Regions from separate parts of the Pseudarthrobacter ribosi genome, predicted to be linked through region 4. Evidence: predicted binding sites of a transcription regulator. Region 4 holds the regulator's gene; each other region holds the start of a gene.
The links. The regulator HrcA, encoded in region 4, represses chaperone genes, less so after heat shock. The targets are predictions, from matches to a motif close to TTNGCACTCGNNNNNNNCGAGTGCNAA.
Positions count from the first base shown of each region.

Region 1: a site for HrcA is predicted at 2,174-2,200, ahead of groES (co-chaperone GroES). Genes of this name have one in related genera too.
Region 2: a site for HrcA is predicted at 2,820-2,846, ahead of groL (chaperonin GroEL). Genes of this name have one in related genera too.
Region 3: a site for HrcA is predicted at 3,021-3,047, ahead of ACZYZ5_RS01830 (FmdB family zinc ribbon protein). Genes of this name have one in related genera too.

Region 1 covers NZ_JBVAYZ010000002.1:26,883-32,165, forward strand. The annotation lists gene groL (chaperonin GroEL) at 34-1,644, opposite strand; gene groES (co-chaperone GroES) at 1,722-2,018, opposite strand; gene ACZYZ5_RS01925 (hypothetical protein) at 2,284-2,715, opposite strand; gene ACZYZ5_RS01930 (THUMP-like domain-containing protein) at 2,772-3,992, shown strand; gene ACZYZ5_RS01935 (shikimate 5-dehydrogenase) at 4,018-4,836, opposite strand; gene ACZYZ5_RS01940 (glycoside hydrolase family 3 N-terminal domain-containing protein) at 4,909-5,283, opposite strand, start outside.
Region 2 covers NZ_JBVAYZ010000004.1:263,008-268,290, reverse strand. The annotation lists gene ACZYZ5_RS06325 (DUF3263 domain-containing protein) at 1-213, shown strand, start outside; gene ACZYZ5_RS06320 (LytR C-terminal domain-containing protein) at 295-933, shown strand; gene ACZYZ5_RS06315 (cold-shock protein) at 1,147-1,353, shown strand; gene ACZYZ5_RS06310 (ABC transporter substrate-binding protein) at 1,449-2,711, shown strand; gene groL (chaperonin GroEL) at 3,031-4,668, shown strand; gene ACZYZ5_RS06300 (RNase H family protein) at 4,790-5,283, shown strand, end outside.
Region 3 covers NZ_JBVAYZ010000002.1:547-5,829, forward strand. The annotation lists gene ACZYZ5_RS01810 (hypothetical protein) at 1-591, opposite strand, end outside; gene ACZYZ5_RS01815 (GNAT family N-acetyltransferase) at 708-1,328, opposite strand; gene galU (UTP--glucose-1-phosphate uridylyltransferase GalU) at 1,334-2,251, opposite strand; gene ACZYZ5_RS01825 (5-formyltetrahydrofolate cyclo-ligase) at 2,349-2,987, shown strand; gene ACZYZ5_RS01830 (FmdB family zinc ribbon protein) at 3,135-3,386, shown strand; gene cpaB (Flp pilus assembly protein CpaB) at 3,728-4,327, shown strand; gene ACZYZ5_RS01840 (AAA family ATPase) at 4,407-5,283, opposite strand, start outside.
Region 4 covers NZ_JBVAYZ010000003.1:315,333-320,615, reverse strand. The annotation lists gene ACZYZ5_RS05120 (PhoH family protein) at 1-3, opposite strand, end outside; gene ACZYZ5_RS05115 (GerMN domain-containing protein) at 445-1,344, shown strand; gene ACZYZ5_RS05110 (16S rRNA (uracil(1498)-N(3))-methyltransferase) at 1,459-2,265, opposite strand; gene dnaJ (molecular chaperone DnaJ) at 2,268-3,395, opposite strand; gene hrcA (heat-inducible transcriptional repressor HrcA) at 3,497-4,510, opposite strand; gene ACZYZ5_RS05095 (DUF3097 family protein) at 4,744-5,283, shown strand, end outside.

The DNA of each region.
Region 1 (5,283 bases), on a different contig from region 4:
TCCTGTTCACAGGTTCACTGTGTGGGCTGCAGCCTAGTGGCTGTGGCCTGCGTGCTCGTCTTCGTTGGCAGGCTTCTCGACCACGAGGGTTTCCGTGGTGAGCACCAGTGCCGCGATGGACGCCGCGTTGCGGAGGGCCGCACGCGTCACCTTCACGGGGTCGATGACGCCGGCAGCGATCAGGTCTTCGTAGTCGCCGGTCTTGGCGTTGAAGCCCTGGTTGTTGGCCGATTCCGCGACCTTGGCGACGACAACGTAGCCGTCGAAGCCGGCGTTCTGGGCGATCCAGCGCAGCGGCTGGGTCAGTGCCCGGCGGACGATGCCGACAGCAGCTGCCGCGTCGCCCTCGAGGGCCTGGACGGCCGGGTCCTCGTCGAGCGCCTTGAGGGCGTGGATGAGGGCGGCGCCGCCGCCGGCGACGATGCCTTCTTCCAGGGCAGCGCGGGTCGAGGACACGGCGTCCTCGATGCGGTGCTTCTTTTCCTTCAGCTCGACCTCGGTGGCAGCGCCGACCTTGATCACGCCGATGCCGCCGGCCAGCTTGGCCAGGCGTTCCTGCAGCTTTTCCTTGTCCCAGTCGGAGTCCGTGCGGGTCAGCTCGGCGCGCAGCTGGGAAACCCGGGCTGCGACGTCCTCGGCCGAACCGGCGCCGTCGACGATGGTGGTGTTGTCCTTCGTGACGGTGATGCGCCGGGCGGTGCCCAGCACCTCAAGGCCGACCGTGTCCAGGCTGAGGCCCAGTTCCGGCGAGACAACCTGCGCGCCCGTGAGGGTGGCGATGTCCTGCAGCATGGCCTTGCGGCGGTCGCCGAAGCCCGGTGCCTTGACGGCAACGACGTTCAGGGTGCCGCGGATCCGGTTGACGATCAGCGTGGAGAGTGCCTCGCCGTCGACGTCCTCAGCGATGATGAAGAGCGGCTTGGAGCTCTGCAGCGCCTTCTCCAGCAGCGGCAGGAAGTCCTGGACCGAGGAGATCTTGCCCTGGTTGATCAGGATCAGGGCGTCTTCGAGGACAGCTTCCTGGCGTTCCGCGTCGGTGACGAAGTACGGGGACAGGTAGCCCTTGTCGAACTGCATGCCCTCGGTGAGGACCAGTTCGGTCTGCGTGGTGGAGGATTCCTCGATGGTGATCACACCATCCTTGCCGACCTTGTCGAATGCCTCGGCCAGCAGTTCGCCGATCTCGTCGCTCTGGGCGGAGATGGACGCGACGTTGGCGACCTGGGTGCCTTCGACCGGGCGGGCGTTTTCGAGCAGGCGGGCGGCGATGGCCTCAACCGAGACCTCGATGCCGCGCTTGATCTGGCCCGGGGCGGCGCCTGCCGCAACGTTGCGGAGGCCTTCCTTGACGAAGGCCTGTGCCAGCACCGTGGCGGTGGTGGTTCCGTCACCGGCAACATCGTTGGTCTTGGTGGCGACCTCCTTGGCAAGCTGCGCGCCAAGGTTCTCGTAGGGGTCGTCCAGCTCGACTTCGCGGGCGATGGTGACGCCATCGTTGGTGATCGTGGGGGCGCCCCACTTCTTGTCCAGCACGACGTTGCGGCCGCGCGGGCCAAGCGTCACCTTGACCGTGTTGGCGAGCTTATCGATGCCGGCTTCAAGCGACCGGCGGGCAGCGTCGTTAAACGCAAGCTGCTTTGCCATGGTTTTGTCCTTTCAAAGACAGAACCCCGCGCAACTGACCCGTCAAAGGAGGATCGGCGGCGCGGGGTCCAAGAGAGTTACTTTACGACGATCGCCAGAACGTCGCGGGCGGACAGCACGAGGTAATCGGTGCCGCCGGTCTTGACTTCAGTTCCGCCGTACTTGGAGTAGATAACAACGTCGCCAATGGCGACGTCGATCGGAACGCGGTTGCCGTTGTCGTCAAAGCGGCCGGGGCCTACTGCGACAACTTCGCCTTCCTGCGGCTTTTCCTGCGCGGAGTCCGGGATGACCAGGCCGGAAGCCGTGGTCTGCTCGGCTTCGAGCGGGCGGACAACAATACGATCCTCAAGAGGCTTAATAGAGACCGACAATGACCTCTCCTTTTCGTCAGCAAATTCGTGGACTACAAAGCTGTGGTGCCAAGGCGTACAGACCGTCGTCGCGGTGCCGGCAGCAGCCTGGCTGTAAAGCTTCAGGTGTTAGCACCCTCCTAGGGAGAGTGCTAATGACGACTCTATGTAAGTAGTTAGCACTCGGTCAAGGCGAGTGCCAGAAATTCGTTCCCGGCGAACGCTGGGCCTGCGCCGACGCCTGCATCGGTGCCGGTCACGGTGCCGGTCACGGTGCCGTCGCGGACTACCGTCCGCCGAGGTCCTCGAAGTCGACATCCTCGCCGTTGTCGCCGTCGTCGGAACCCGCTTCGTTCCGGTGCCGGTACAGCACCAGGCCCCCGGCCGCGGCCAGGGCGACGCCCAGGACCAGGAACACGACGCCGCCGGCGCGGACCCCGGCGTAGTTCTCGCGGATGGCCTTCGCCTCGTCGGTGGCGTCCTGGACGCTCTGGCCGCCGACGGAATAGACGGTGGCGTTGAAGGAGTCCAGGAAGAAGATGATGACCAGCAGGGCCACACACACGACGGCGATGACGCCGCCGGCGATCAGCGCCGGCCGGGCGTAGCGGGCGAGTCCCCGGCGGGCGGGGCGGCCGCCGTCGGGGTCCTGCTGGGCGGCGCCGCCCTCCGGGTCGTCCTCGTCCGTGCCGCTGTTTTTCGTGCCGCTGTCATCCATGCCGTCAACCTTATCGGGCGCACGGCTCCGCCCCGCGCTGAACTAGGCTTGATCCCATGTCTGACGCACCGCAGGACCAAATCGCCCCGCTGCTGAACCCCGAGGGCTGGGATCTGCTGGCGTCATTGGGCCCCTACAAGGAGGACGAGGCGTTCCGCCTCAACGCCTCGCTCCGGAAGGCCGGCCACTCCCCCGAACTCGTCTCCGCCGTCCTCACCCAGTCGCGGCTGCGGACCAAGGCCGAGGCCAAATTCGGCGAGTTCGCCCGGCAGATGATTTTCACCCAGGCGGGCCTGGAGCAGGCCACCCGGCTCACCGTGGCGGCCCGGCATGCGCAGCGCTTCGCGGAAGCCGACGTGCAGCATGTGGCGGACCTTGGCTGCGGCCTCGGCGGCGACGCCATGGCGCTCGCCTCACTCGACATCCAGGTCACGGCGGTGGAAAGGGACGAGACGACGGCGGCCTGCGCCACGATGAACCTGATCCCGTTCCGGAACGCCACCGTGGTCCATTCCGATGCGACAACCGTGTCCCTCGACGGGATGGACGGCGTGTGGCTGGACCCGGCGCGCCGGACCACCTCCACCTCGGGCACGAAGCGGCTCTGGGATCCGGAGGACTTTTCCCCGCCGCTGTCCTTCGTCGAGTCCCTGGCCGGGGCCGGCCTGGCCGTGGGGGTGAAGATGGGCCCGGGCATGCCGCACGATTCGGTGCCCAAGAACTGCGAGGCCCAGTGGGTGTCGGTGGGCGGGGACGTCACCGAGGTGGCGCTGTGGTTCAACGCGGTCCGGCGTCCGGGGATCCGGCGGGCTGCCCTGCTGCTGGGCCCCGCGGGCGCGGCCGAGCTCACCAGCGCCGAGGACTTCGCCGGCGGCCCGGTCGCCCCGGTGGGGCCGGTCGAAGGCTACCTCTACGAGCCCGACGGCGCCGTCATCCGCGCCGGGCTGGTGGCCGACATCGCGCTCCAGCTGGGCGGGCATCTCGTGGACGAGCACATCGCCTACATCTGCGCCCCGGAACTGCGGGACACCCCCTTTGCCCGGCCCTACAAGGTGCTGGAGGTAATGCCGTACAACGTCAAGGCGCTCAAGGCCTGGGTCAAGGACCGGGGCATCGGGGTCCTGGACATCAAGAAGCGCGGCACGTCGGTCACGCCTGAGGAGCTGCGCAAACAGCTCCTCCCGGGCGGCGGCAAGAACAAGGGCAAAAAGACAGCCACCCTGGTCCTCACCCGGATCGGGGAGGAGCGGGTGGCCATCTCGGTGGAGCCGGTCTAGTTCCGGGCCACGTCCGGACGGATGGCTACTGGGCCCGCATGAAGTCCTCGGCGGCCCGGACCTGCTCGTCGCTGGGCCGGATCCCGGTGTACAGCACAAACTGCTCCAGCGCCTGGATGGTCGCCACCTCCGCACCGGTGATCACGGTTTTGCCGGCCGCGCGGGCGGCCTGGATCAGCGGGGTCTCGGCTGGCAGCGCGACGACGTCGAACACCACCTGCGCGTCGTCCACGGCCTCCTGCGGGAAGGACAGGGCCTCGGTGTCGGGGCCCCCTGCCATACCGATGGGGGTGACGTTGATGATCATGTCGGCCGTCAGGGCATCGACGTCGGCGCGCCAGGCGAAACCGTAGAGCCCGGCGAGTGCCTGTCCCGCCCCCTCGTTGCGCGCGATCACGGTGACGTCCCGGAACCCGGCGTCGCGCAGGGCCGCGGCGGTGGCCTTCGCCATGCCGCCGGCGCCGCGGAGCAGCACCGAGTAGGTCGCTGGGACGGCGTTGCGCTGCAGCAGCTGCTCGATCGCCGTGTAGTCCGTGTTGTAGGCGGTGAGCGTGCCGCCGTCGTTGACGATCGTGTTGACCGAGTCGATGGCTTTCGCGGACGGGTCCATCACATCCACGAGCGCGATGACGTCCTCCTTGTACGGCATCGACACGGCGCAGCCGCGGATTCCGAGGCCGCGCACGCCGGCGATCGCCTGGCCGAGGTCGGTGGGGGCGAAGGCCTTGTAGATCCAGTTCAGGCCCAGCTGGTCATACAGGTGGTTGTGGAAGCGCGTCCCGTTGTTGCTCGGCCGGGCCGAGAGCGAGATGCAGAGGGTCATGTCTTTATTCAGGATGGGCACCCCTCCATTAAACGACAGGCCGGGGCCGGGCAGGGCGTTCCCGGGCGCGGGCCGGACCGCGCCGGCCAGATCTCACGCGCAGCCGGTTCCCGGGTGCTGGGATCCGACGGCGACCGGAAGCTTGCCGGGAGCCCTGGCGTGTCCGGCCAGCACGGCGGCCAGCGCGTCGAAAGCGCCCTGGCTCCGGCCGTAAAGTGCAATCCTGGCAGGAGCTGTGGAGTGCGCCAGCGGCCAGGGCGCGTCGAGAGCGACCGCCACGTCCGCCGGCGTCTGTGGGGCTGCCGGTGCGGACGGTGATGCCGGCGCGCCGATCAGGGAGACCAGCGGCCCCTCACCCATGCTGATGCCAGCATTCCGGGCAGCGGCGGCGAACCGCGCCCGGTCCTGGGCCGAGCCGCCCGTCACCCGGACGCTGGGCGGCACCATCGGCCCGCGGCAGGGCCCGGC
Region 2 (5,283 bases), on a different contig from region 4:
GAACGGCAGTGGTGGAAATACGCCGGCGCCAAGGAACAAGCCATCCGGGAGCTCTTCGACCTCTCCGCCACGCACTACTACCAACTCCTGAACGCCCTCATCGACACCGAGGATGCGCTGGCCCACGATCCCATGCTGGTGAAGAGATTGCGTAGACTACGTACGTCACGCCAACGTGCGCGCACTGCTCGCCGCTTGGGCTCAGGCGCGTAAAGCACAGCCGGAAGCGCGGATTCCCGCGCGGACGCCGGCGTGGGCAAATCGTCAGAAATCAGCAAGGACGTCGTTTTTACCATGACCAAATACGCTCGGGATGAATTTGATCGGGTCCCGGAGACCTCCACACGCCAGGGTGTCCACCGGGCAGTCGCCGAAACGCGCCGCCGACGCCGCCTCGGGGCGATCTTGGCCGTCGGCGTCGCGGCATTGGCCGTTGGCCTCGTGGCCTTCCTGATTCTGCCGAAGCTGGGATTCTCCTCCGGGGGTGAGACGATGGCCGTCTCGGCCGAGCAGGTTGGCAGCAGCGCCGCCGCGTCACCCGCCCCGGAGCCGACCAGCCCCCAGCCGTCCAGTCCCGAGCCGAGCAGCCCGGCGCCGGTTAGCCCCGAGGCCAGCGCGGCGCCCTCCGCGTCCGCCACCCCCTCCGCGGCTGCCGTCGTCGACAAGACCCAGCCGGTGGCGGTCTTCAACGGCACCACCACCGCTGGACTTGCCAACCGCGTGGGCGGAACCGTCTCCACCGACGGCTGGACGATCGGCACACTCGGAAACTGGGGTGGCGCGCCCCAGCAGCGTTCTGTCATTTTCTACAGCGGCGCCGCGCAAAAGGGCAACGCCGAGGCCCTTGGCAAGCTCCTGGGCATCCCGACCGTCGTGGACTCGGCCGAATTCCAGCTCCCGCTCGTTGTTGTCCTGGCGCCAGGTTTCCAGTAGTCCGTTCCGGTTACGCCTGAATAACTATTGACCGCCTGACCCGACCCCGCCCTGCGCCCCGGCCCGAGGCTGTGGGTACAGTAATTGCATTCTGCGTTTTGCATGACGCGTTTTGCATGCAGGCCTTGCATTCTGGTCTTGCATGCTGCGTTTCGCATTCCGCGGCCCACATCGTGGTGGGCCGCCCGCCAGCCAACCGAAAGTGTGGACACCATGACATTGGGAACCGTCAAATGGTTCAACGCCGAGAAGGGCTACGGGTTCATCACCGTGGACAGCTCCGGGGCCGATGTCTTCGTGCACTGGTCTGCCATCGCGGGGGAGGGCTACCGTGCCCTGGACGAGGGGCAGCGCGTGGAACTCGAGGTCGGCGAGGGCGAAAAAGGCCCGCAGGCCGAAAGCGTCCGGCCCGTCCAGTGACTTTCGCCGCCGCAGCGCCCGCGCCGCAGGACCCGGCCGACCAGGCCGTGGCCCGAAGGGCCCCCGGCAGCACTCTCCGGCGCCGGGCTGCGGCCCTGCGCGGCGGCCGCGCCGTGGCCGTGGCCGCGGCTGCCGCGCTGACCACAACCGCGTGCCTGGGTCCCACGGGCGGCGCCCGCGTGGAGCAGGCGGACGCGAGCGGTGACGGCACGCTGCGGATCGGGCTGATCCTCGACAACACCGGCCCGCAGAACTTCCTCAACGCCCCCCAGTTGGCCGCCGCAAAGCTTGCCGTGAAGGAAATCAACGCCGCCGGAGGCCACAAAGGCAAACCGGTGGAGTTGCTCTCGGAGACCATCAGTGCGGACACCGCAGCGCAGGCCAAGGCGCTGGTGGCGGCCAAAGCCGACGTCGTCATTGGCCCGACGGACTCGAGCCGGGCGCCCGCCGCCATCGATGTGCTGGCCAAAGCCGACGTCGTCATGATTTCCCCCGCGAACGCCGCCAGCGGGCTCAGCAGTTACGAGAGCGGCGGCTTCTATTTCCGGACGTCGGCAGCCGACATTGCGCAGGCCCCCGTGCTGGTCAAGCTCGCCAGGGACAGCGGTGCCGCCACCCTCGCCGTGGTGTACGAGGAAGGCAGCTACGGCAAGGACGTGTCCACCGCCGTCGCCGCGGCCGCCCGGCAGTCCGGCCTCGGGCCCGTGACTGTCGCCGGGTTCGCTCCCGGCCTGGCCCAGCAGGCGGCCGCTGCCGTCAAGGCGGCGGCTCCCGACGCCGTCGTGCTCGTCTCGCGGGCCGGGGCGCAGGGCGCCATCGCCGAGCTGAACAACGCCGGCGTTGCCGGAAAGAAGCTCATCCTCAGCGACGGCGCGGTCAGCCAGTACGGCTCCGGCCTCGGATCCAGCGCCCTCGGCGGTGCCCGGGGGATCCTGCCCGGGACCTTTGCCTCCGCGCACTTCCAGGGCGAACTGGTCTCCGTGGATCCCGAGCTGGCGGACATGACCTTTGCCGCAGAAACGTACGACGCCGTCAACGTCGCCGCCATTGCGGCCGCTGCCGCGGAGGACGACGCCGGAGCGTCCATTGCGGCCCGCCTGATCGCCGTCTCGGGCGGCAAACCCCAGACGTCCGGCGGCGCCGGGACCGCCGGCGAAGCCACTCTCTGCAAGAGCTACCAGGAGTGCCTGGACGTCCTCCGGACCGGCAAGCAGCCCGACTACGACGGCGAATCCGGGCGAATCGGCTTCGACGCCAACGGCGGTGTCAGTTCCGCCAACTACGTCGTCTACACATATGGCGCGGACAACACGGCAACCATGAGCGGCAGCGAGACGGCCGGCAGCAACGGGAGTTAATCGCCCGTAGCGTATTGCGTCGTGCCGGAGGCCCGCCAGCGGGCCGGTGCAGCGCGTCCCGGCACGCCCACTGCTTGCACTCTCCCCGGGGGAGTGCTAATTATTGAGTTAGCACTCCCGCGTATTGACTGCTAAAACGACGCCCGGTTCGCCCGGCCGCGAAGTTGCAGCAGCCGCCTCCGGGAGCGAAAGAAACACCTGGCTGGGGTGAGATCCCTGGCCCGGCGGCATACAGAGGCCGCGGGGCAAGGATCGTCCGTCGCGGGCACCGCAGCAAAGGTTCATTCTTAACGACTGTCCCGAAAGGACTACTGCCGTTATGGCCAAGATCATTGCATTTGATGAAGAGGCACGCCGCGGTCTTGAGCGGGGCCTGAACATCCTCGCCGACGCCGTCAAGGTCACCCTCGGCCCGCGTGGACGCAACGTCGTCCTCGAAAAGAAGTGGGGCGCCCCCACGATCACCAACGATGGTGTTTCCATCGCCAAGGAGATCGAGCTGGACGATCCTTACGAGAAGATCGGCGCCGAGCTGGTCAAGGAAGTTGCCAAGAAGACGGATGACGTCGCCGGCGACGGAACCACCACCGCCACCGTGCTGGCTCAGGCCCTGGTCAAGGAAGGCCTGCGCAACGTCGCGGCCGGCGCTGATCCCCTGTCCCTCAAGCGCGGCATCGAGAAGGCTGTCGAAGCTGTCACCCGCGAGCTCCTGGCCTCCGCCAAGGAAATCGAAACCAAGGAAGAGATTGCCGCCACCGCGTCGATCTCCGCCGGTGACAACGAGATTGGCGCCCTGATTGCCGAGGCCCTGGATAAGGTCGGCAAGGAAGGCGTCATCACCGTCGAGGAGTCGAACACGTTCGGCCTCGAGCTGGAGCTCACCGAAGGCATGCGCTTCGACAAGGGCTACATTTCCGCTTACTTCGTCACCGACGCTGAGCGCCAGGAAACGGTCCTCGAGGATCCTTACATCCTGATCGTCAACTCGAAGATCTCCAACGTCAAGGAACTGGTTGCTGTCCTCGAGAAGGTCATGCAGTCCTCCAAGCCGCTGCTGATCATTGCCGAAGACATTGAGGGCGAGGCCCTGGCCACCCTGATCGTCAACAAGATCCGTGGCACCTTCAAGTCCGTCGCCGTCAAGGCTCCGGGCTTCGGTGACCGCCGCAAGGCGCAGCTCGCCGACATCGCCATCCTCACCGGTGGCCAGGTCATCTCCGAGGAAGTCGGCCTCAAGCTTGAGACCGCCGGACTCGAACTCCTGGGCCGCGCCCGCAAGGTCGTTGTGACCAAGGACGAGACCACCATCGTCGAGGGTGCCGGCGACGCTGACCAGATTTCCGGCCGCGTTTCCCAGATCCGTGCCGAAATCGAGAACTCCGATTCGGATTACGACCGCGAGAAGCTGCAGGAACGCCTGGCCAAGCTGGCCGGCGGCGTTGCAGTCATCAAGGCCGGTGCCGCAACGGAGGTCGAGCTCAAGGAACGCAAGCACCGCATTGAGGACGCTGTCCGCAACGCCAAGGCTGCTGTTGAAGAGGGCATCGTCGCCGGCGGTGGCGTTGCCCTGATCCAGGCCGGTGCCAAGGCATTCGCCAACCTGCAGCTCGAAGGCGACGAGGCAACCGGTGCGAACATCGTCCGCGTTGCCATCGACGCCCCGCTGAAGCAGATCGCCTTCAACGCCGGCCTCGAGCCCGGCGTTGTCGTCGACAAGGTCCGCGGCCTGCCTGCTGGCCACGGCCTGAACGCAGCAACCGGCGAGTACGTCGACCTGCTGGCTGCCGGCATCAACGACCCGGTCAAGGTCACCCGCTCTGCCCTGCAGAACGCGGCGTCCATTGCCGGCCTGTTCCTCACCACCGAGGCCGTTGTGGCCGACAAGCCGGAGAAGAACTCCCCGGCCATGGGTGGCGGCGACGACATGGGCGGCATGGGGGGCATGGGCGGTTTCTAACCACCCGGCTTCCGGCGCTGGCTACTCCAGCGCTGAACGTCCAGTTCAACGACGGCGGTCCCACCTTCGGGTGGGGCCGCCGTCGGCGTTGAAGGCCCGCCCGGTCTGGCAGGATAGTGCAGTGACGATTACAGCAGCAGCCGACGGTTCGGCTTTAGGAAATCCCGGCCCGGCCGGATGGGCCTGGTACGTGAGCGACGACTGCTGGCGGGCCGGGGGATGGCCGCACGGCACCAACAACATGGGCGAGCTCATGGCCGTCCTGGACCTGTTCCGCTCCACCGCGCACCTGCCGGGCGAGGACCTGCACATCCTCTGCGACAGCCAGTACGTCATCAACTCCGTCACCAAGTGGATGCCCGGCTGGAAACGCAAGGGCTGGCGCAAGTCCGACGGCAAGCCCGTCATGAACGTCGAGCTGCTCAAGGAGATCGATCAGGCGCTGGTCGGCCGCAAATACACCTTCGAATGGGTGCGCGGCCACGCCGGGCACGACCTGAACGAGGCCGCGGATGACCGCGCGAGGGCCGCTGCCACGGCATACCAGCAGGGCGTAGCCGTCCGGCAGGGCCCCGGCTTCGGCGCCGCGGCCGAGGCGCCGGCTCCCTCAGCCGG
Region 3 (5,283 bases), on a different contig from region 4:
CGGGCTCTCGGCGCGTTCGCGGGGCTCGCCTGCCGGCTCCCGCAGCGGGGCGCGCTCCGGGGCGGATTCGGCCCGGCGGGCCGGTGCGCTCATGGCCGCCCGAAACGCCGCGTTCACCTTTCGGCGGCGGTCCCGGACCGCGAGCCAGCGGAGCATAAAGACCGCGGTCACGGCGCCGAACAGCGCAACGAACGGCAGCCAGGGAGCACCTACGCCGAAGATTCGCAGGGCCGCCGAGACGACGCCGGTCAGCAGCGAGAGCAGACCGGCCAGGGCGAGGGCCAAGCGGCCATAGCGGATCCTGAACGCCGGACCGGTGACTGCCGTCTTGGGGCCGCCATCGGGTCCGGAAGTTCCTGGGACGGACTCGGTGCGCTGGGTGCTGGTCATGGGTTTCTCCTGCTGGGCCGACATCTTCATGACGTTCCCGGCTTGGGGGGCTGCTGTTTCGAGATCGATGAAGTCCGCCGCAAGCTCGCCCGCGGGCTGCAGTTGGTGGCGTCCATTCCGGAGCATGTAGGGGGCAACCCACACAATCCAGAGGGCAACAGCAATGACAAGTATCACAGAGCTGCTAAGAGGGATATCCACACCAAAACCGTATGAGCATTGCGGGGTCCGGGGCGGCATTGTCCCCGGTGTGTCGCGGGGGAACTGTCAATTGACTGGATTGATGGCGTAAGCGCTGGTCAGGAAGGGTCTGACGGCTACGCGGGGCGGCTCTGCTGCCACCGCGCCAGGAGCCCCTCCGGAACTTCGTCAGAGGTCAGCGCGAAGCTCCGATGGTCGGCCCATTCACCGTTGATGTGCAGGAACCTTGGCCGGTAGCCCTCGTCGCGGAAGCCGAGCTTCTCGACCACCCGGAGGCTGGGTCCGTTTTCGGGCCGGATGTTGATTTCCATCCGATGCAGCCCAAGGTTCTGGAAGCAGTAGTCCGTCACCAGCGCCACGGCGGTCGGCGCGATGCCGTGCCCTGCCCGGTCCTTGTCCACCCAGTAGCCCAGGGTTGCCATCATGGCTGAGCCCCACACGATGGAGGAGACCGTAAGCTGACCCACGATGACGGGTTCCCGGAAGCCCGGGGTCCGCTCTGTCATCAGAAACGGCAGGGCCGTGGCCTGGGCGGCCTGCGCCTTGAGGGAACGCACCATCTGGCGGTAGTCGGGAAGGCCACCGCCGGGAACGGGGTTGGACGCTTCCCAGGGGGCCAGCCACTCGCCGTTGCGGGAACGGACCTCGGTCCATTCCTTGCGGTCCCGGTACCGGATCGGGCGCAACACGAGGTCGCCGCTTTCAAGTGTCACCGGCCAGTGGAAGCTGACCCCCACCGGGACTACTTGGCCAGGCTGGGAGACAGGCTCGAGGCGAAGCCCGGCAGCCACTCCCGCAGGCCGGGACCGAGGTCGTCACTGTCGCAGGCCAGCTGGACGCAGGCCTTGAGGTAGCTGAGCTTGTCGCCGGTGTCGTAGCGGCGGCCACGGAAGACAACGCCGTACACGCCGTAGCCTTCCCCGTTACCGGCGGCGAGCTCCTGCAGCGCGTCGGTGAGCTGGATTTCGCCGCCGCGGCCGGGCGCTGTGCCTTCCAGCACTTCGAAGACCGCCGGGTGGAGAACATAGCGGCCGATGATGGCCAGGTTCGACGGCGCGTCCCTGACGTCAGGCTTCTCCACCAGGTGGTTGATCCGGACGTATTCTTCGCCGCCGATCGCCTGGACATCGGCGCAGCCGTAGGCGCTGATCTCAGAGGGCTCAACCTCGATCAGGGCGACCACCGATCCCCCGGTCTTCGCTTGGACCTCGATCATGGTGCTGAGCAGGTCGTCGCGTGCGTCGATCAGGTCATCGCCCAGCAGGACCGCAAACGGCTCATAACCGACGTGCTGCTTTGCACGGAGCACGGCGTGGCCCAGGCCCATCGGATCGCCCTGGCGGACGTAGTGGATGTCGCCAAGATTGCTGGCCGCCTGGATGGACTCAAGCTTGGCGGTGTCTCCCTTGGCTTCAAGCGTGGCTTCCAGCGCGGGGACGCGGTCGAAGTGGTCCTCCAGCGCGCGCTTGTTGCGGCCGGTGATCATCAGGATGTCGTTCAGGCCGACTTTGACAGCCTCCTCCACGACGTACTGGATCGCCGGCTTGTCGACGACGGGCAGCATTTCCTTGGGCATGGCCTTGGTGGCCGGAAGGAATCTGGTGCCGAGGCCGGCTGCGGGGATGACGGCCTTGCGGACGGGAGCGTTGGGTGTAGTCACTGGACTAATCTATCGGAGGGACCAAACATTGGGTAATCATTCGGGCCGCCGGGAAACCGCTCTTTCCCGGGCAGCATCACACGGAGGGAACACGGGCATGGCGTCGAAGGAAGAGATCCGGGCAAGCCACCGTGCCCGGCGAGCCGCGCTGACGCGGGCCCTGCTGGAGGACGCCGGGTCGGGCATCGCCCGGCACGGACTGTCTTGGGCTGCCGGCCTGACCAGTGGCGGCCCGGGCACTTTCGCCGCCTATCTGGGCGTGGGTTCCGAGCCCCCGACCCGCCCCCTGCTGGCAGCGCTGCACGAGGCCGGGCATCAGGTGCTGCTTCCGGTCTGCGAGCCCGGCCTGGCGCTGAGCTGGGTGTACTGGACTCCGGAATCAGACTTTGTCCGGAGCCGCTACGCACCGATCCAGGAGCCCGCGGGGGAACGCCACGACACTGTCGTCATGCAGCACACCGACGGCATCTTCCTGCCGGCCACCGCCGTCGACTACTCCGGTAACCGGATCGGCCAGGGCGGCGGCTACTACGACAAGTTCCTGGCGGCGTTGGCCGCCCTGCTCCCGCCCGGGGCGCCCGCGGCCGACGGCGGGCTGTTGCCGCCCCTGCCGACCGCCGCCGTCGTCTACGCAGACGAGGTCCTGCCCGCCGGCAGCATCCCGGCAGAGCCCTTTGACCGGGAGGTGGCTGCCGCCCTGACCCCCGCGGGCCTGCTCACGCTGCAGCAGCGGTAGCTCATCAAGGGACGCGCCGCAGGGGTGATAGAATTGGCACTCAGGCCCTGCGACTGCTAAGGGACGGATTGCGGCGACGGACATGTCGGCTGCGGTCCCCACCGGACAGCACGGGACCTGCTCGTTTGTCCCAGAGGAGGATTTCCAGTGCCCACGTATGCATACGCCTGCAAGGACTGCAGCCACGCCTTCGAGATCGTGCAGTCGTTCACCGACAGCTCCCTCACGTCCTGCCCCGAGTGCCAGGGGACCCTCCGCAAGAAGTTCAACAGCGTTGGCGTCGTCTTCAAGGGTTCCGGTTTCTACCGGACCGACTCCCGCGACGCCAAGGGCAGCACCGTCTCCCCGGCTCCTGCCCCGGCCGCAACTCCGGCGCCTGCCGCCGCCGCCGCAAGCTAGGAACTGCCTGTGGGCTGCGGCCCCGCTGCGTTTCGATGCCTGTCGGGGCGTTGTCCACATAGCCCACAGCCCGCCTGTCCGGCGTCCCCGCCTGTGCGTAGTGTCGGGCTATGTCCACCCCCGCCCGTCCCGTCCTGTCTCCAGGCGTCGTCCCTGGGGTCAACTTCGGGGCCTTTTTTCGTGGCGCGTGGCACCCTTTTTCGGTTCTGCGAAACGGCGGGTCCCGCAGGCGCCGCCGAATCCGGTCGGCCTCCGGAAGTCCGCGGCGCCGGCCGGGACCCGCTGGGCAGTCTCCCCGCACGCGGCTGGCCCGGTGGCTCGCCCGCAACCGGCGGCTGGGGGTGGCGCTGCTGCTGTGCGTGGCGGCCGGTCTCACGGTCCAACAGCTGACGCCGGCCCCGGCCTTCACGGTTTCCGCGTTCGCCGCCGCACGGGACCTCCCGGCCGGGGAAACACTGGGCCCGGATGACCTGACGGTGCTGAGCGTCCCGCGCGGGCTGGTGCCCGCCGGCAGCTACGGCAGCCCCGACGCCCTGCAGGGCAAACAGCTGGCGGTGGCCCTGCGCAAGGGCCAACTGCTATCTGATGCCCAGCTCCTTGGCCCCGGCCTGTTGGCGGGAAGCCCTCCGGGGTCTGCCGCGGTGCCGCTCCGGATGGCCGATCCCGCCTCGATCCAGCTGCTCTCCCCCGGGCAACTCGTCAATGTCGTGATGACCACCGGCAATGGCTTTGACCAGCCGGCAGCATCGCAGGTGCTGGCCGCCGCGGTGCCGGTACTGTGGACATCCGAGCATGGCAACGGGGCGGGCCAATGGCTGGCAACCGGGGAGACCGACGGCCTCCTGGTCGTCGCTGCCGACGCCGATCAGGCCGGTCGCCTCGCCGGTGCCTCCACGCAGGGGAAGCTGTTCTTTGTCCTCGTGGCGGCCGCCCATGGTTAGCCGGCCCTCCCGGCGGGCGATCTCCTGGCGGGAGCCCGCCCGGAAGCCCGCTCCCGGGCGGTCCGGGCCGAGAGGGAACTCAGCCCCAGTGCGGAGGCTTCTGTTCCTCAAGCCAGGAGTCGTGGTCGTAGCCGCCCGGCTCGTCGCCCCAGCGCCTCGGATCATCTTCAGAGGCTTTGTTCGGCAGCACACCGGCAGGAACTGCCGCCACCGGTGCGGGCTGTTCCGTCGCGTTGTCCCGGCTGCCATCCCGTCCTTCGCCAGTGGCCTGGCCGCTGGGGTCGTTCTCGCTATCGCTGTGGTTCCGGGTATCGCCATCCGCACTCATGCCGCCGGCCTCCTTACTGCCCTGATCCTGATGCGCACTGTCCGGCGGTCCGACCGGTGCCCGCCGCTCCGAGGCCTGCGCTTCGCTGACGGCAAGGTTCTCGACGTCGTCGTCGAAGAATCCCGGCGAGGCCTGTTTCCGGTGCGTCACGGCCGGCTTTTCCAGGCCGAGGTACCCGCCGATGCGGTCGGCGCAGGCCGAAGGATCGGTGAAGACCTCTATGGTCCACAGTGGCATGTAGCGCCAGCCGAGTCGTTCCAGGAGCTGCGGGCGGAGCCTGCTGCGTTCGCGGACGGTCAGCCGCCGGTACTGCTCGGTTCCGTCGGACTCAATCGCCACGGGCCGGGGGATCTCGGCGTCGTCCTGTCCCAGCGTGCTCAACGGGTCGGCCGCGGCCACCATGTTCAGGGCGCCGTCGTATTGGTGCCAGACCCGGGCACCCCGGGCCCGCAGGCGGTCGCCGAGGTCCGCCACGAGGGGGTCAGCCCCCAGGGCCTGTTCGCTGGCGGCGGCCCGCGATGCCGGACTGCCGAGATCGGAATTGCCCGCGATTTCACGGTCCAGCAGTTCATAGAAGTCGACCGCGCCGTGGTTCAGCCGGGTCACGTCGAGGTCCTCGGGGCGGAAG
Region 4 (5,283 bases):
CATGGTGTTGGCCCGCGGGCCTCTGGTCCCCTCCAGTTCGAAATGGTCTGTCCGCTGGTCCGGCCCCGACGGCGCTTGATTTGACGGCGCTTGATTCTGGTTCCGGGGGTCAGCGGGTCCTTTTATCTTACGCCAGTGCGGGGCTGAGCACCGCGCCGGACGGCACGGCCTGTCGGGCTGCCGCCTGGCGTCATCCGGCGCTGTTCCCGGTTTTAGGTATCAACTTCGTATCGGCCTCATATCGTTCCCGTTGCAGTTCCCGCCGGCCGGGCGAATCCAGACGTTCTCGCCGGGCCCGTATGCCATGCTGGAAATCGGCCTCCGTCGCGGCTTTTAAGCCGGGCTGGGGGGCTAGAACACCAAGAAAACGAGCAGTGGAAGGCAACGGCCATCAGGGATCGCGGGACTCGGCAGACAGTGGCAGGCAGGCGGACACGTCCGGGCATGCCGCTGCTGGCGCTGCCCGCCGCGCTGGCCCTGGCCCTCTCCGGCTGCGTGGCCACGCCCCAGACCGGGATCACGGATGCCAGTGCCCCGTCGCAGGTCCTGTCTGCCCAGGCGTCGGCGCCGACCACCAGCGCGCCGCTGGAAACCACGCAGGCGTCCAACAAGGCGCCGGTGTACTGGATCGGCCGGAGCAACGACAGCATGTTCCTCTATAGGGAGTTCCGCGACGTTCCGGAACAGGACAATCCGGTCACCCGGGCGCTCCGGGTCATGATGTCCGAGAAGCCGCTCGATCCGGATTTCTTCACCCCGTGGCAGAACCCCAGGAAACTGGCAAGCTCTATCTCGGGCAAGAACGTCATCACGGTGGACCTGTCCGCAGACGCCTTCAACAGCAATGTGGACCCGGACATGGCCGAGCGCGCGGTCCAGCAGCTCGTCTACACCGCGACCGCAGCCGCGGCCAGTGCGGGGCTGATCGATGCCGGCCAGCAGATCCAGGTGGTGGTGCTCGTGGACGGGCATACGGACTACGTCGCCTTCAACCACGTCCGGCTTGGCTCCCCGACGGCCCGCAGCACGGGCATGGTCGCGCCGGTGTGGATTATTGATCCCCAGGAAGGGACCTCCGTCGAGGACGGTGCCGTCAAGATCTCCGGCCGCAGCACCGCTCCGGGCGGCAAACTCCGGTGGGAGATCCTGCGCATCGACGGCAGCGTCGAGACCAAGTATTTGGACGGGACGGTCACGGCCTCGGCCGAGGCCGGCCAGTCGGGAGCCTTCGGGCTGTCGGTGAGCCTGGGGCCGGGCAACTACGAGGTCCGGGTGTCGCAGCTCGAAGAGGGCAACCCGGCCGAGGACCTGAACGTCGACACCCGCGGGTTCACGGTCAAATAGCGGACCCCCGCGGAACGGACCGCATCGACTGCTCCGTAACGGCCCTTTTGAACCGTCAAAACGGCGGTTACGGAGCAGTCGATCGCTTTTTCTGCACGGACGGTACTTCGAGGGCTACCAGCGGCCGAGGATGTCGCTGGCGAGGACCGTGGCGGCGGGACCGGCCGTGGAAGAGCGCAGCACATGGTGCCCCAGCAGGGCCGTCACCGCGCCGGCGTCGCAGAGCCTGGTCACTTCCCGCGGGCTGATGCCGCCCTCGGGTCCGACGATCAGCAGCACCTCGCGGCTCTGGTCTGCCCGGTCCACAGCAGCGCCATCGCCCGAGGAGCCGGCCGTGGAATCGGCCGCAAGCCAGGCCTCCAGCACCTGACGCAGCGGACGCACGGCGTCCTCGTGCAGGATGATGGCCAGGTCGGCCGCCGCCACTGCCGTCTGCAGCCCGGCGCCGTCGACGGCGGGGCGGACCTGCGGAATCCAGGCGCGGCGTGCCTGCTTGGCCGCCGCCGTGACAACTGACTGCCACTTGGCGTGGGCTTTCGCCGCGCGTTCCGCCTTCCAGCGGACAATCGAACGTTCCGCCTGCCAGGGGACGACGGCGTCGATCCCCAGTTCGGTGGCGGTTTCGGCGGCGAGTTCGTCCCGGTCGCCCTTCGCGAGGGCCTGGACCAGGACGAGCCGCACCGCGGGCCCGGGCTCCTCGGCGAGTCCGGAGCACTGCACGGACAGTTCGCCGGGCGCGACGGCGGCCACGGTGCCGGTCAGGCGCTTTCCGGCGCCGTCGGCGATGTCCACGGCCTCGCCCACGGCAATCCGCTTCACCGTGACCGCGTGGCGGGCCTCGGACCCGTCAAGGACGAAGACGGAACCGGGGGCCACCCCGTCCAGGGTGCCGGGGGCGGTGAAGAAGACCGGGTTGCTCACCGCTACAGGTTACCGAGCCGGTCCCGAAGCTTCGCGAAGACCCCACCGCCCGCGGCGAGCTTTCCTTCGCTGAACTGTTCCCCGCGCAGCTTGGCGAGCTGGCGGAGCAGATCCTCCTGGGCGGCGTCGAGCTTGGCGGGGGTGTCCACCTGGAGGTGGACCTTGAGATCGCCGCGGCCATAACCGCGCAGGTGCGTGACGCCGAGCCCGCGGAGCGTAATGACCTCGCCGGACTGGGTTCCGGCCCTGACATCGATCTCCTGCCGGCCGTCGAAGGTGTCGAGGTTCAGCTCGGTGCCCAGCGCGGCGGCGGTCATGGGGATGTTGAGGCTCGCGTGCAGGTCGTCGCCGTCGCGCACGTACGTGGCGTCGTTGTTGACCCGGATCTCGACGTACAGGTCGCCCGCGGGGCCGCCGGCAGGTCCTGCCTCGCCCTGCCCGGAGAGCTGGATGCGGGTGCCCGTGGCGACGCCGGCGGGAACCTTCACCGTCAGGGAACGCCGGCTGCGGATGCGGCCCTGGCCTGCGCATTCGTTGCAGGGGTCCTTGATAACGGTGCCGAAGCCCTCGCAGGACCCGCAGGGGGCCGTGGTCATGACCTGGCCGAGGATGGAACGCACGGCGCGCTGGACCTGGCCGCTGCCGCCGCAGATGTCGCAGCGTTCCGGGTGGCTGCCTGCACGGCAGCACGAGCCCTCGCAGGTGGGGCAGGTGACGGCCGTGTCCACTTCGATTTTTTTGTTGACGCCGAACACGGCATCGCGGAGGTCGATCCGGACGCTGATCAGGGCGTCCTGGCCGCGGCGGACCCTGGAGGCCGGCCCGGCCTGGCCGCCGGCGCCGAAGAAGGTCTCGAAAATGTCCTGGAACGCGAAGCCCTGGCCGGCGTAGCTGCCGCCGCCGAAGCCGTTGTCGGTGCCGTTCTCGTTGCCCGTGGTGTCGTAGATCCGGCGTTTCTGCGGATCAGACAGCACCTCATAGGCGTGGGTGACGGCCTTGAAGCGGTCCGAGGCGTCGTCCCCCGGATTCACGTCCGGGTGGAGGGTCCGCGCCAGCTTGCGGTAGGCCTTCTTGATCTCTTCTCCGGTGGCTTCACGGGAGACTCCCAGAACGTCGTAGTGGCTGCTCAAAATTTGTATCTCTTCCTTTTTGTTCTGCCGGTGGGGCACTGCCTGTTAGGGGCAAGAAGTCTGGTGACGGCCCGTCGGGCCGGCCGGGTGGACGAGGTTCGTCAGGGGCCGAGAATCCGCGAAAGGTAGCGGGCCACGGCCCGGACGGCGGCCATGGTGGTCGGATAGTCCATCCGGGTGGGGCCTAGCACGCCGACTTTCGCCGTCGAGTCCGGGCCGTAGCCGGTCGCCACCACCGAGGCCTCGGCAAGTCCGTCATACGGGTTTTCCCGGCCGATGCTGACCGTCACGCCCCGCGGGTCCTCGGCCATGTCGCTCAGCAGGCGGAGCATGACCACCTGTTCCTCGAGCGCTTCCAGCACCGGGCCGATGCTGAGCGGGAAGTCGACGTTGGAGCGGGCCAGGTTGGCGGTCCCGGCCATCACCATACGCTCCTCGCGGCTGCTGGTGGCCAGCGCCTCCAGGCCGCGGGCCAGTGCCTGCGCGGCACTGCGCCGCGCGGGCGGGCAGCTGGCAATGACCGAGTGCAGCGTCTGCGGCAGCAGGTTCAGCGGGGTGCCCGAGAGGCTGCCGAGGAATCGAGTGCGCAGTTCGGACAGGACCTCGTCGGAAAGCTCCTGTCCGGCGTCGATGACCCGCTGTTCGACCTTGCCGGTGTCCGCGATCAGCACCGCGAGCACCTTGCGGGGCGCCAGCAGGACGAATTCGATGTGCCGCACCTTGGCGCGGCTGAGGTGGGGGTACTGCACGACGGCGACCTGGTTGGTCAGCTGCGAGAGCAGCCGCACGGTCCGGTCGAGGACGTCGTCGAGGTCGTCGGAGCCCTCCAGCAACGCCTGGATGGCGCGGCGTTCCGCCGGTGAGAGCGGCTTGACCGCCGAAATCTGGTCCACGAAGAGCCGGTAGCCCTTGTCCGTAGGGATCCGCCCAGCGCTCGTGTGCGGCGCCGTGATCAGGCCCTCATCTTCCAAGGCCGCCATGTCATTGCGGATCGTGGCACTGGACACCCCGAGGTGGTGCCGCTCCACGAGGGCTTTGGAGCCGACGGGTTCCCGTGAATGGACATAGTCCTCCACGATGGCGCGCAGCACTTCGAGCTTGCGTGGTTCGCTCACGCTCCACCTCCATTCGACTGTCCCGCATCCGGTGCCGCCGCTCGCCGGCCGCGCCGGACACAGTTCCGGCACAAAAGACCTGATGATTAGCACTCGACATGCCTAAGTGCTAACCAGTCTAATATGAGTCGCCGCATTGTTAGCATTGAATTCGCTCCGGGCGTTCCTCCTGGGGCGGGTGTTTTCGGGCACAGCCCGCCGCAGCAAACCGAGCGTAAAGCAGTGTGTAACCGATGTCGTACCAGAATTGGGGCCCCCAGGACCTGTCCGCGCCCGCCAAGACCCAACTGCCGGAAGTGCCGGTGGAGCGCGGAATGGTGCTCGAGGATGTGCAGTCCGGCTGGGTGGGTGCCGTCACCCGGGTGGAGAAGTCCGGCGGCATGGTCGTGGTGGCGCTCGAAGACCGCCGCGGCAAGTCCCGGTCCTTCCGCCTTGGCTTCGGCTTCCTGCTGGAGGGCCAGCCGATCCGGCTGATGCCGCCGGCGCCCCGGACCGCCGCAGCGGGCGCCGGGGCCGCCGCAGGCACCAGAACCGCCTCCGGCTCCGTCCGGGTGGCCGGCCAGCGCGCGCAGGTGGCCAAAGCGAGCCGGATCTGGGTGGAGGGCAAGCACGACGCCGAGCTCGTCGAACGGGTCTGGGGGGACGATCTCCGGGTGGAGGGCATCGTCGTCGAGCCGTTGCACGGCATTGATGACCTGGCCGGGGCCGTGGGCGCCTTCGGGCCCGGGCCCGGGCGCCGGCTCGGTGTCCTGGTGGACCACCTGGTGCCCGAT